Solitalea canadensis DSM 3403: one gene and its partner. Each later gene encodes a partner of the first gene's protein in a complex. Links are inferred from orthologs where the notes say so. Each region holds a gene or a part of one and is shown in the gene's direction. Other genes may lie near its edges. The genes, in order: dnaB and dnaG.

The links.
Region 2: the proteins of dnaB (region 1) and dnaG are in contact, whole or in part, in a crystal structure (PDB 2R6A), measured with the Geobacillus stearothermophilus proteins. The link is inferred for Solitalea canadensis DSM 3403 from one-to-one orthologs. Residues at the interface, in WP_033016901.1 of Geobacillus stearothermophilus: Ser13, Glu15, Ala16, Gln18, Glu91, Leu92, Asp94, Ala95, Val96, Pro97, Thr98, Ala99, Ala100, Asn101, Tyr104, Tyr105, Ile108; in WP_049624496.1 of Geobacillus stearothermophilus: Lys456, Leu457, Leu458, Pro459, Ala460, Asn463, Ala464, Leu467, Leu535, Leu536, Ile537, Ala538, Gln544, Glu545, Asp548, Tyr549, His552.

Annotation. Positions count from the first base shown.
Region 1 is NC_017770.1:2,269,591-2,276,434, forward strand. Bases 954-3,820 are described here. They hold dnaB (replicative DNA helicase), read left to right. Parts: upstream 954-1,531; coding sequence 1,532-3,109; downstream 3,110-3,820. Other genes in these bases: rlmB (23S rRNA (guanosine(2251)-2'-O)-methyltransferase RlmB), read right to left, coding at 954-1,180; chrA (chromate efflux transporter), read right to left, coding at 3,292-3,820. In the rest of the region: SOLCA_RS09325 (mannose-1-phosphate guanylyltransferase), read left to right, coding at 1-344; more of rlmB, read right to left, coding at 422-953; more of chrA, read right to left, coding at 3,821-4,497; SOLCA_RS09345 (tetratricopeptide repeat protein), read right to left, coding at 4,591-4,926; SOLCA_RS09350 (electron transfer flavoprotein subunit beta/FixA family protein), read left to right, coding at 5,051-5,788; SOLCA_RS09355 (electron transfer flavoprotein subunit alpha/FixB family protein), read left to right, coding at 5,955-6,844. UniProt on the Escherichia coli protein: The main replicative DNA helicase, it participates in initiation and elongation during chromosome replication. Travels ahead of the DNA replisome, separating dsDNA into templates for DNA synthesis.
Region 2 is NC_017770.1:4,664,586-4,671,515, forward strand. The notes cover bases 1,646-4,598. They hold dnaG (DNA primase), read left to right. Parts: upstream 1,646-2,126; coding sequence 2,127-4,070; downstream 4,071-4,598. Other genes in these bases: SOLCA_RS19615 (TolB family protein), read left to right, coding at 1,646-2,040; SOLCA_RS19625 (4'-phosphopantetheinyl transferase family protein), read right to left, coding at 4,072-4,598. In the rest of the region: SOLCA_RS19610 (hypothetical protein), read left to right, coding at 8-949; more of SOLCA_RS19615, read left to right, coding at 1,075-1,645; more of SOLCA_RS19625, read right to left, coding at 4,599-4,719; dcd (dCTP deaminase), read left to right, coding at 4,923-5,459; SOLCA_RS19635 (TonB-dependent receptor plug domain-containing protein), read left to right, coding at 5,691-6,930. UniProt on the Escherichia coli protein: RNA polymerase that catalyzes the synthesis of short RNA molecules used as primers for DNA polymerase during DNA replication.

The DNA of each region.
Region 1 (6,844 bases):
TTTCTATTGACTATGGAGTAATGGAAAAAGCAGAGAATGTATATGTTCGTCCAAGTGATTTCGGTTGGAGTGATTTAGGTACCTGGGCATCAGTATATGATGTAAAAAAAGACAAAGACTATGTTGGTAACGTAGTTATCGATTCTAACAAAGTAATGATGTACGATTCTGCAAATTGTATTGTAAGAACACCATCTGAAAAACTAGTTATTTTACAAGGTCTTGACGGGTACATTGTAGTGGAAGAAGACGATGTATTAATGATCTGTAAAAAATCCGAGGAGCAGGAAGTAAAGCAAATCGTAGCGGATGTAAAGCAGAAATTCGGCGAAAAGTATATTTAAAAAATTACGGATTGCGGGTTACGTATTTCGGATTAACTATTTAATTCACAACACGTAACTCGAAACCCGTAATAAATTTATTTTCTTTGTCGTATCGCTTCGTATAAAATTATCCCTGCAGATACAGAAACGTTAAACGAAGCAATATCCCCAAACATTGGAATTTTGGCTTTTGCATCACAGTACTTCATATACTCCGGTGATATTCCATCTTCCTCAGATCCCATTATTATTGCCGTTGGGCCCGTATAATCCACGTCTGCCAATACATTATCAGTTTTCTCTGTACAAGCTACCAACTGAATTCCAGAATCTTTAAGGAACTCCAACGTATCCTTTAATTTCATTTCACGACAAATCGGAACTCTGAAAATTGCACCGGCTGATGTTTTTACTGCATCCGGATTAACTTGCGCCGAACCTCTCGCAGGAACAATAACGGCATCTACACCCATACATTCCGCAGTTCTTACAATGGCTCCAAAATTTCTAACATCAGTTACCCTGTCTAATACCAATAACAAAGGTGTTTTTCCTGCAGCATAGATATCTGGAACAATATGTTCTGTTTTATGATAAACAATTGGAGATATGTATGCAACAACCCCTTGATGGTTCTTTGTTGTTAAGCGGTTAAGCTTTTCAACAGGCACCGACTGGAACGGAATATTGTATTCTGCTATTACTAATCGTAATTCTGCAAAAAGATTTCCAGTCAATCCTTTTTGAATATACAGGCTCTCAATTTCTTTGCCAGCTGTAATTGCCTCAATTACAGCACGAATGCCAAACACAAGTTCGTTGCTTTCTTTTTTAGCAGTGCCAAAATCTCTCATAGGACAGCAAAACTACGAATCAATTCTTTTAATATCTGAATATCTGCCATTTAAATTTTAAACATTTTTTAAGGCTAAAATGCTTTGCATTTTCACGTTTTCCACAAAAAAATAATTATCCACAGCCATCAATCTCCATCAAAAAAATTGAAAACTAGATCATTATCTAACCTTTTATTGTCAATTATTCCACTTATTAACAAACAATGTTAATAACTCTGATTTCATACATTGCTCGTTATCAGGTAGATTTAATAAAAGCAAAATGTCTGTTCAAAAGTCAAAAGACACCTTAAAGATTAAGTAAATATATTTGCGAGCTCAATAACTAAAAATATCTACTTCATCAATATGAGTACTGATAATTTCGATTCCAATTCACGTTCTAAAACTGACAGACGCTCCACAGGAAGAAAAAGCCCTGCACAGCTTATTGGCGGTAAATTACCTCCTCAGGCTGTTGAATTGGAAGAAGCAGTTTTAGGATCAATTATGATCGAAAAAAATGCACTAACATCAGTTATTGAATTCCTTCGTCCTGAGATTTTTTACAAAGACGCTCACCAAAAGATATTTAAAGCCATTATGGACTTGTACAGCGAGTCCTCTCCTGTAGATATTTTAACTGTTACTAATCAATTACGTAAAAGTGGTGATTTAGAAATGGTTGGTGGAGCTTTTTACATTACGGAACTAACTAATCGAGTGGCTTCGGCTGCAAACATAGAGTTTCATGCTCGTATCGTTGCTCAGAAATATTTGCAACGTCAGTTGATTGAAATTTCAACTGAAACGGTAAATATGGCTTATGAGGACACTACTGATATTTTTGAGTTATTAGATAAAGCAGAAGGTGATCTTTTCAAAATTACGGAAGGTAACTTAAGAAGAAATGCCGAAAACATGGCAGATCTTGTTAAAAAAGCTGTTATTGAAATTGAGAAACTCAAAGATAAAACGGATGGTTTAACCGGGGTACCTTCTGGTTTTACCGCCTTAGACCGTGTTACATCCGGTTGGCAAAAATCTGACTTAGTAATTATTGCAGCTCGTCCAGCAATGGGTAAAACGGCATTCATCCTGAGTGCTGTTAGAAACGCCGCAGTAGGCTTTAACTTCCCTGTGGCTGTATTTTCCCTGGAGATGTCATCGGTACAGTTAGTAAACCGTTTGATTGCAGGAGAAGCGGAATTAGAGGCCGAAAAACTTAAGAAAGGAAATTTGGCTCAGCATGAATGGCAACAACTTCATTCTAAAGTTGGTAAACTTGCTGAAGCTCCTATCTATATTGACGATACACCTGGCTTAAACGTATTTGAATTACGTGCTAAAGTTCGTCGTATGAAACAACAGTACGGTATCCAAATGATCGTAATCGATTATCTTCAGCTGATGCATGGTTCAGGTGATGCAAAAGGTAACCGTGAGCAAGAGATCAGTGGTATTTCCAGGGCATTAAAAGGTATTGCCAAAGAACTGAATGTTCCGGTAATTGCACTTTCTCAGTTAAGCCGTGCAGTAGAAACACGTGGTGGTGATAAAAAACCTATGCTTTCTGACTTGCGTGAATCTGGATCTATTGAACAGGATGCCGACATGGTATTGTTCTTATATCGTCCGGAATATTATGGATTTACTCAGGATGAAAGCGGTCGTTCAACTGCGGGGGTAGCAGAAGTTATTATTGCTAAACACCGTAACGGTTCATTAGAGAACGTTCCATTGAAATTCGTTGGTAAATACATCAAATACCAGGATCTTGACCCAGATAACTTTGATTTTGGCGGCTTTGATTCAGCTAATCTAAATGCCGCTTCAGGCTTAACACCTTCTGCCGGTTTTGATGATGAACGTCCTCAGAACTTTATTATCCGTCCGTCTAAAATGAATGAGTTCGATGATGGTAATGATGATTTTGCACCATTTTAGGTTGTCTATTAGCATTAACTCTCTGTAAAAAAAACTAAAGAATAAAAGCAAATAGCCATTAGGATTAATCAGTCGTAAAGGCTAACAAACTAAAAGCCAATACCTAAAATGGTAGTTAGGTATCAGTTATTAAATTTTGCCACTCGACAAGTAGCTAAAAGCTAACTGCTATAAGCTAATAGCTATATTAAAAAGCTTAATATAAGCCCGCTGAACATAATAATGGCTGCGGGTATTTTTGTGAACCTTAACAAACAAAATGTGACTACAATTATACCTATTGAGAAATAATTTATTCCGATAGGTTTTAAAAGAAGGAAAAAAGCTGCAACTACAAAACCAACAGAAACAGCGTTTACTCCAACTAGTGAATTCTTGATACGTGTGATCTTCTTAAGATCATTCCAGAATGGAACAATGAACAATATCAAGATCAATCCGGGTAAATTTATACCTAACACTGCTGCTAAACTTCCCAAAAGTTGCCCCCCTATTCCTCCATTTTTCATGGCCATTCCTCCTAAAAAAGAACTAAAGGAAAAAACAGGTCCAGGAATCACCTGTTGTAAAGCATAACCAGAAAGAAATTCCTGAGTTGTGAGGTATTTTTTAAGCTCAACGAACTCCGTGTACATGTACGGGATCAACACTTGTCCGCCACCGAATATCAATGCCCCATTACGATAGAAGTTCTCAAACAAACGGACAGGTAAACTAAAGAATGAAGTTCTATTGATTAAAGCACCTAACAATGCAAAAAAGATAAGGATACCAAAGAAGTAAGCCACTTTCTTTTTATTTACATTGATTACCAATTTTTCACCCAAATCCCGTTCTTCTAAATTCTTATTAGTTTTAGAAGTAATGTATCCACCAAAAAAAATCAAACCCGGAAACATAAATGGAAATACATGCGGATTTTTAAGCAAAAGCGAACAAGTAAGAGAAACAACGGCCAGCAAAATGGTTAACTTGTTATTCAGTACTTTTCTGGCAAAAATATACCCCGCATAGGCTACAAAACCCAGCGCCATAGGTTCTATGATTTTAAGCAATTTAGGGACCTCAATTTTTGAGGAATAAGTAGCAAAAAGAATTGCAGCCAAAGCCATCAGAATTGCTGATGGCAACAGCCAAATAAGAAAAGTTAAAATGGCAAACCACAACCCTCCTATTTTATATCCGATAGCCGTAATTGTCTGTGTTGATGCAGGTCCGGGCAATACCTGACAAAGAGCATTTAACTCCAATAATTCTTCTTCAGTAAGATAATTTCGTTTTTGCACAAATTCTCGCAACATTAAAGCCATGTGTACCTGCGGCCCACCAAAGGCAGTTAATGTATATTTAAGTACATCACGAAGAAAAAGATTTTTTTTTGGGGTCAAAATCGTATTGTTAAATGATGTCAATATTTAATCAACGTATTACCGTTAGTATAAATGTATCAGAAAGAATCAATTATAGAAATGATTAAAGGATTAATCATCCTCATAATCTAAACCCAACACCGAATTCAATGCCTGCTGCAATTCTGCTGCAGCATGCATTTTACCAGCCTTTCTGGCAATCATTAACCCTTTTTTATAGGTAGCTTCTGCATCATCCTTTTTGCTTAGTTTTTCATAAAGTTTACCCAAATGATAATAGGTACCTACATAATTTTCATCGGTAGTTACTAATTCTGTAAAATAATTTAATGCCTCATCCAGTTGATCAAGCTTAATATATTCGGTTGCTATTGCGTATTTTAGGAATGAATCATCAGGCTCATTCAATAAATATTGTTTCAATTGCTCTAAACGAGTGTTTTGCATTTTGAGAATCTAAGGTTTTAGGTATTTTTACGAAATCAATGTCTACAAAATTAGTAAAATTGAATTTGCTTTATATATTTGTATGCATGCATAATGAATTTTAGAAACCAATCAAATAATAATTATGAAAGTACTAGTTTGTATAAGTAACGTTCCCGACACCACAACAAAAATAGCCTTTACGGATAACAATACACAATTCAATACTGCTGGTGTGCAATATATCATTAATCCATATGATGAAATTGCCCTTGCACGTGCAATTGAGCTTTGTGAAGGTGGAAAAGGAACGATAACCGTTATAAATGTTGGGGATGCTTCAACTGAACCAACTATACGCAAAGCATTGGCTATTGGGGCAGATGATGCAATCCGTGTAAATGCAGCTCCTCGTGATGCCTACTTTGTGGCTAAGCAAATTGCCAATGTTGCTAAAGACGGTGGCTATGACTTTATTTTAACCGGACGCGAGTCAATTGACTATAACGGTTCTCAGGTGGCTGCCATGGTTGGTGAATTTTTATCAATTCCATCCATCTCTATCATTAAAAAATTAGCCGTAGAGGGTGACAAAGCTACTTTGGAGCGTGAAATTGAAGGAGGAAAAGAAGTTATCGAGTCACCTCTTCCATTTATTGCAAGCTGTGCAGAAGGTGTTGCTGAACCTAAAATCCCGAATATGCGTGGAATTATGTCGGCACGTACCAAACCATTAGCTGTAATTGAAGCAGTTGAAATCGCTAAAGTTGCTGAAGTAAAATCTTATGATACCCCTGCTCCTCGTGGTCAGGTTAAGATGATTGCAGCAGACGATGCAGCTAAATTAGTGGATGCATTACATTCAGAAGCTAAAGTGATCTAAATTAAGATATGAGATGTTAGATTGAAGATTTGAGACTTACCTATCAACACAATTCTAACATCTGGTTAATAAATTAAACTGTTTAAAACATTGGATTTGATTAGATAACTAAATAAATTGTTATTACTTACTTCAAATCCTAACCAAAATTATATTTAACAAGACTATGTCAGTATTAGTATATGTTGAAAATGCCGATGGCAAATTCAAAAAATCAACGTTTGAAGTAGTTTCTTATGCAAAAGAGGTTGCAAATCAATTAGGAACAAGCTTAACAGCTCTTTCTATTGGCAATGTAGATGATGCATCTTTAGCTGAATTAGGCAAATATGGTGCTCAAAAAGTACTTTTCGTAAATAATGATAAATTAAAAAGTTTTGTTAACCAAGCTTATGCATCCATTGTAGCTCAGGCTGCAAAAGCAGAAGGTTCTAAAATAGTAGTGCTTGCAGCAAGCTTTTCGGGAAAAGGTCTTGCCCCTCGCATTGCGGTAAAATTAGAAGCTGGTTTAGTTGATGGTGCGGTTGAATTACCTGAATTGGGTGGTGGCAAATTTATTGTTAAGAAAACTGCTTTTTCTGGTAAGGCATTTGCTCATGTTGAATTAACTTCTGATGTTAAGATCATTTCATTGGTTCCTAACTCATTTAAAGTTGTTGAGCGTGCTGAGTCTCCAGCAATTGAAGCTTTCTCGGCATCTACTGCTGAAAATGATTTTAGCATCATGATCAAAGACATCGTTCGCGCATCAGATAAGATCTCCTTACCTGATGCTGAATTAGTTGTTTCCGCTGGTCGTGGATTAAAAGGTCCGGAGAACTGGGGAATGATTGAAGAATTGGCTAACTTATTAGGAGCTGCAACAGCATGTTCAAAACCTGTATCAGATGCAGGCTGGAGACCTCACTCTGAGCACGTTGGACAAACTGGTATTGCTATCAGCCCTAATCTTTATATTGCAATTGGTATTTCAGGTGCAATTCAGCATCTGGCAGGTGTGAGTTCTTCAAAAGTGATCGTTGTAATTAACAAAGATCCTGAAGCTCCATTCTTCAA
Region 2 (6,930 bases), 2.4 Mb from region 1 along the record:
ATTTTTCATGAAGAGATTAGCGTTTGTAATTATATTATTAAGTATTGGAAGCTCTTTGTTGGCCCAGGAACGAAAGCCTAAAAGATCGACTAAAGAATTGAATCCAGATACACTGTTAAATTTTCAACTAGACTCTGCAATTACTGTTACAGGAAAATATGGATTAAATGTTGATGATTTCATTAATGAGATATTAAATGACAGCGTTTTTTACCAAGGGTTTAAAAAAACAAAGAATTACAGTTTTTATGCTGAAAATGATGTTATAACCTTCGATAAGAAATCCCGCAGAAATGCTCATATCTATAAAAAGATTTATCACGATCAAAGCGGACCGAAATATAAACAGGTTGTATTAAGCAAAGTGGATAGTGGCGAGGTATTTAAGAGAAACGGCAAGTATGAGCTTTATACAGTACAGATGTTCAGCTATATTTTTGAAAACATGAAAAGTACGGAGTTCGGTGGTGAGGTTGGAAAAGGGGAGAAAGGTGAAGAAGGTTACAAAGACAAACTGAAAACGTTGATATTTAGTCCGGGAAAACCGGTAAAGGGTGTGCCGTTGGTAAGTGGAAAAACAGCCATTTTTGAACCCGACATGCGTGAATATTATGACTATAAGTTCTTTAGTGGAACCTACATGGGAAATATTCCGGTTTACAGATTTAAATGCATCGTAAAGCCTCAGTATAAAAATACCAGTAAAGTAATGATCAATGAACTGACAACCATTTTCGATAAGCGTAATTTTCAGATACTGGGTCGCTACATTGATATGAGTTATGACAATTTTGCCTTCAGTTTTGATGTTAAAATGAACATTGAGATGAATTATTTTGGTGATGATCTGCTGCCGGTCAATATAAGTTATAACGGAAACTGGGATGTTCCTTTCAAAAAGAAAGAAATAGCTGCCTTTAATGTTAAACATTACGGTTATAAGAAATAAGGTAAAAGTTAAATCAGTTTCAATCCTAAAACCCTCATTTTACCGTTAAAATCCATATTCTCGGAAAGGTATTTTGTTGATACAAGGTAAATCAGTATTTTAAGTTTTGAGTACTGATTAAACGCATGAAACAGTTTGTCTTCTTAGTTTTATTTCTATTGCTGTTGCCTTTTTGTGCTAAACTGAGTTTTGCTCAGGGAGAGGTTGATACTCGCACTAAGCTGAATTTCTTGTTTACATCTTCCCGGAGTGGAAAACAGGAAATTTGGAAGAAAGAGAATGGCGTTTATACGCAGCTTACGAAAGAAAAAAAACAAGAAAGTTGGAGAGCCAGAATATCCCCTGACGGCAAAAAGGTGCTGTTTTATAGATCTCCATCCGGAAGTTTTAGTAATACAACAGAAAAGGCCTCCTTGTGGGTAATGAATATTGATGGCTCAGAGCAAACCCTTTTGATAAAACAAGGCGATAATGGTTGGGTTGAACAATCGGGTGCAAACTGGTCGCCTGATGGCCAAAAAATCATTATGGCTGTTGCTGTCGAAAAGAATGGCCCGTTAACTATAATGGTTACGGATAATCAAGGGAAAAATCCTCAACAATTAATTAAACGTAAGGGCTATTTTGCAGATCCTGCATTTTCACCTGATGGCAATTGGATAGCCTATGTTGCCTGGCCCGAAGATTATATTGGAACCAGCCTTGGTCATTTAGAGATTTTTGTGATGAAGGCTGATGGTTCAGAAGAAACCCGCTTAACGTATGATGAGTTTCGGGATCATGATCCAGCCTGGTCGTTAGACAGCAAAATGTTAGTATTCGAAACAGCTACCCGTCCTGGGAATATTATTGTTGGAAAATGGGGAATCAGGACGATGCCAATAGCCGCAGAAGAACCTAAAAATGTCGTGTTCAACGAAGCTGTTAATTTAATGCCGCAATGGTTGCCGGGAAGAAACGGGTTAATATTCCAACAAGTGACTTACCTTAAGAACCGGGCTCAGTTATTAATTGTTAATACTGACGGAAGTAACCCCATACCTATCACAGATGGGAAGTATGACGATAAAGAAGTAAATCTTCTTCCTTGATTTTACCAGCTTTTTCAAAAAACTTAGCACCTTTGTGCATTGATTGCATGAGCAATTAATGTTTACTACTTACAAAAAATACTGGATTGATAACGAGAGAAACGATAGATAGGATCATGGACGCCGTCGACATTGTTGAGGTGATCGGCGAATTTGTGCATCTTAAAAAACGAGGGGCAAATTACGTTGGCTTAAGCCCTTTTGCCAACGAAAAAACACCATCGTTCACTGTTTCTCCCGTAAAACAGATCTTCAAAGACTTTAGTACCGGAAAAGGTGGAAGTGCGGTTACGTTCCTGATGGAATTGGAGAAATTCAGTTATCCTGAAGCACTAAAATGGCTGGCAGATAAGTACCAGATTGAGGTTGAAGAAATCAAAAAGAAGGAGAATTCTCCGGAAAATGATGAACGAGAAAGTCTTTTTATCGTTAATGAATTTGCCCGTAATTTCTTTGCACAAAATTTATTAGAACGGGAAGAAGGCATCAACATCGGACAAAGCTATTTTAAGGAGCGTGGATTCAGGGAAGAGACTTTGCAAAAGTTTCAATTGGGTTATTGTCTGGATAAATGGGACGACTTTACTCAATCGGCATTAAAAGCAGGTTATAATGAGGAATACCTGGTAACAACGGGCCTAACCATAAAAAAAGAGGACGGAAAAACCTTTGACCGCTATAAAGGTCGTGTGATTTTTCCCATCCATAGCTTAACTGGTCGAGTTATTGGATTTGGTGGGCGCGTTTTAAAAACAGACAGCAAGACTGCCAAATATGTAAACTCACCAGAGTCGCTGATCTACCATAAAAGTCAAACACTTTATGGGATTTATTTTGCTAAGAATAAGATCCGCGATGAAGGCAACTGTTTTCTTGCTGAAGGTTATACAGATGTAATTTCCCTACATCAATCGGGTATTGAAAACACCGTCGCCTCCTCTGGAACATCCTTAACGGTTGAACAGATCCGTTTAATCAATCGTTTTACGAAAAATGTAACCATTCTTTTCGATGGAGATGCGGCAGGGATCAAAGCTTCCTTAAGAGGCATTGATATGATCCTTGAGGAAGGATTGAATGTTAAGATCGTTCTTTTTCCTGATGGTCATGACCCTGACTCCTTTGTGAAATCAGTAGGTGGAACCGCTTTTCGTGAATATGTTAAGGAAAAGCAACAGGACTTTATTCTCTTTAAAACTTCCATCTTACTCCAAGATGCTCAGAAGGATCCGTTGAAACGGGCTGAAGTTATCCGGGATATTATTGAGAGTATTGCTAAAATTCCGGATACCATAAAAGCGTCAGTCTTTGTTTCCGAAACCAGCCGATTATTGCAAATGGATGAGGCCATTTTAATGGCTGAATTAAATAAGCTGAAACTTAAAGGAGCTAAAAACAAAGAGAAGGAAAAGGAGAAAGAGAGTACGCTGCCTCCATATGATCCCTCCTTTGGTTATCCGCCAGAATTGCATGGTTTAATAGATATTGAACCGGAACCTGAAATCGCTGCCGACAATGATGATCCGCAGGAGCAGGAAATAATTCGCATGTTGATTACCTATGGGAACGAGATCTGGGAAGAGGAAACAACCATCGCTCAGTTTTTGATTGAAGCCATAGATGATATTGAATTTGGAAACCGATTGTTTGCCACAGTTTTTGAAGAAGCAAAGTTTAAATCTGGCGAAGGCGAATTAATCGACGATCGCTTTTTTATTCACCATCCCAATAATCAAATACGTGACCTTGCCGCAACGTTGTTAAGCTCGCCGCATGCACTAAGTGAGAATTGGGAGAAAATGCACGAAATCGAGGTTCCTGACGAACGGACGAAATTAAAACAAGCTATTCTGAGTCCTATCTATCATATTAAAATGCGAAAAGTAATGCGCTTGATAAAGGAAAATCAGGAAAAACTTAAGGATGCCAAAACGGACGACGAGATCATTGAAATTCAAACGATGCACGTTCAACTGAAACAAGTGGAAAAATCCATTGCCTCAGAATTAGGAGCAGTGATCATTAAATAGCTCAAACCTTATCTGAACTTACATAGGCCAGCATGTATTCTTCAAACTCCTGGTAATGTATTTCAAAATCAGCATCGCAGTTGTTGAAAAGTATATTGGCTTGAACTACTCCTTGCGAATTAAATTTAAAGGGTTTAAGTCTGATATTTTCTTGCAGACTCACTCCCTTTCGTCCATAGAGTTTGTACACAGCTTCTTTTGCAGCCCAACATGCATATAGATGTTTCACTTTTTGGTTTGGATCAATAAATTCTTGTTCCTCAGCGCTCAAGAACTTCTTCTCCACTTTTAATATCTTGTCTTTTACCAATTCGATATCAATTCCCACTTTTTTGTTCTTGCTGATCATTACAGCGGCATAATCAAATGAATGACTTAATGAAAAGTGATGAGGAAGATTTACCAAAAAAGGTTTGTGGTGTTCATCTAACCCGGTTTTAATGAAATCGGGCGTGTTAATCAGATTACGTAATAATACACGACTGCTTAACCAATGCAATTCTCGTTTTCCTTTGCCCAAACTTTCATAAACGGCCTTTTCCGTTTCATCTAACTTAAGTTTTGAATAAAGCAGCTCGGCCGGTTCTTCAATCTTCCAAACAGCAAATTCGGTGTCGGTATCAAGGATCTTATGGAGTGTTATTGGCATTGTTTGTTAGTATTACGAGTTGCGGGTTACGAGTTATAGGTTAAAAAGATACACTTTAATTAACTCAAATTATTCTTAATCTACTGTTAGATTTGAGATGAATTATTCCCTTTAATAACTGGTATCTTGGTTTAATTGTTCAGTTTTAACGCTCGGTACGAAATAATAAAAAAAAACTATATTAGCCCACAAAACTCTCATAAATGATTCTTTCTGACAAACGCATTCTCGAAGAAATAGAAAAAGGAACGATTGTAATTGAACCGTACGATCGCAAGTACTTAGGAACAAATTCATATGATGTTCATTTAGGTAAATACCTGGCAACTTATAAGAATCGTGAGCTGGATGCCCGTAAACATAACGAAGTTGAGCACTTTGAGATACCTGAAGAGGGATTTGTGTTGCAACCTAATACACTATATCTGGGTGTAACGCTGGAATATACCGAAACACATGCTCATGTACCTTTTTTGGAAGGTAAATCTAGCACCGGCCGTTTAGGTATCGACATTCATGCAACGGCGGGAAAAGGCGACGTGGGTTTCTGTAATACATGGACGCTGGAAATATCATGTGCACAACCGGTTCGTATATATGCCGGAATGCCAATTGGCCAGTTGATTTATTTTGTAGTGGAAGGTGATGTGGAGAATTTTTACAATAAAAAACAAAATGCAAAATATACAGATCGAACCGTTAAACCGGTAGAATCTATGATGTGGAAAAACAGCTTTTAGTGTTAAATCACTAAAAGCCGTTTTATTTTCTTGATAAACTTGTAAAACTTTATTGTACAGAGTTTTATAATGTTTTTTTTACACTACAACATTTCCCTTCCTGCTTTATTTTTCGTAAATTTTAATTAAGAAATAAGTGATTTAACTTATGGTTTCGAATAACCATGGTTTTTTCCTCTATTCCTGATAGCTCTTGTCAATTCATACGTACTTTTTACTAACCCGTTGACTATGAAAAGGACCCTCTTCTCTGTTTTGTCACTAGCTGGTTTAGCGATCTTAGCTATTGCTTTCCATGTACCAAGCGATGGTGATCCGTTGATCAAAAAAATTGCTAAAAATCTTGAGGAGCTTTACCTGAAAACTCCACAGGAGAAAATATACATTCATTTTGATAAGCCCTATTATGCGGCCGGCGATGATATGTTTTTTAAGGCATACCTGGTTAATGCAAATGATAACACCCCCTCCGAACTGAGTAGGATCATTTATGTGGATATTTTGAACGGAGAGGAACACGTAGTGAAGCAATTACTACTAAAGAAGGACCGCGGTGAGTTTAATGGAACGGTGAAGCTTACAGATTCATTGGCTGAAGGTACTTACCGGCTTCGTGCCTACACTAGCTGGATGAGGAACTTTGGTGAAGAATACTTCTTTACAAAAGAGCTCAAAGTAGGAAATGCGCGACTTACCAATGTGTTTACCACAGTTGATTACGAATATGATAAGGCAACGAAGAATGACGAGGTAATGGCGGTGATAAAATTTGTTGACGAGAAGGGAATGCCTATCAAAAGTAAAAATGTGTCTTATGATGTGATAATGGTGGGTAGATCGGGTACAAAAGGAAAAACAGAAACTAGTGATAATGGGGAGATCAGAATTCCGGTTACAAACTCTAATAATGCTAACTATACACATAAGCGGATTGTGACCACGATTAATTACGATGGACTTCCATTTGTAAAAACATTTTACCTGCCTTATTTTTCATCGGATGTAGATCTGCAATTCTTCCCTGAAGGAGGTTATTTGGTTGAAACTATTCCAAATATTGTAGCCTTTAAGGCAATTGATGTTCATGGAAAGGGTGTTGATGTGGAAGGATTTATTACCGACCAGGATAATAATAATGTAACAGACTTTAAGAGCCGGCATTTAGGAATGGGTAAAATTGCCCTTATTCCTGAGCCTGGCAAGAAATATACAGCACACTTTAAAAATCGCGGTGGTGTCGAACAAACCGTTGCCTTACCGGTGGCCAAAGCCGAAGGCATTGTGCTTAATATCCGAAATCAGACTAAAGATCGCTTGCAGGGAATGATTATCGCTTCCAAAGCATTACAAGATGCCAAAAAAGAAGTGGTTGTTGTCGGACAAGCTTATGGAACCATTTATTATACCGGTAATGAAAAACTGGAAGAGAAAGCTTATCAGATCAATATTCCTAAAGACAGGTTCCCGACCG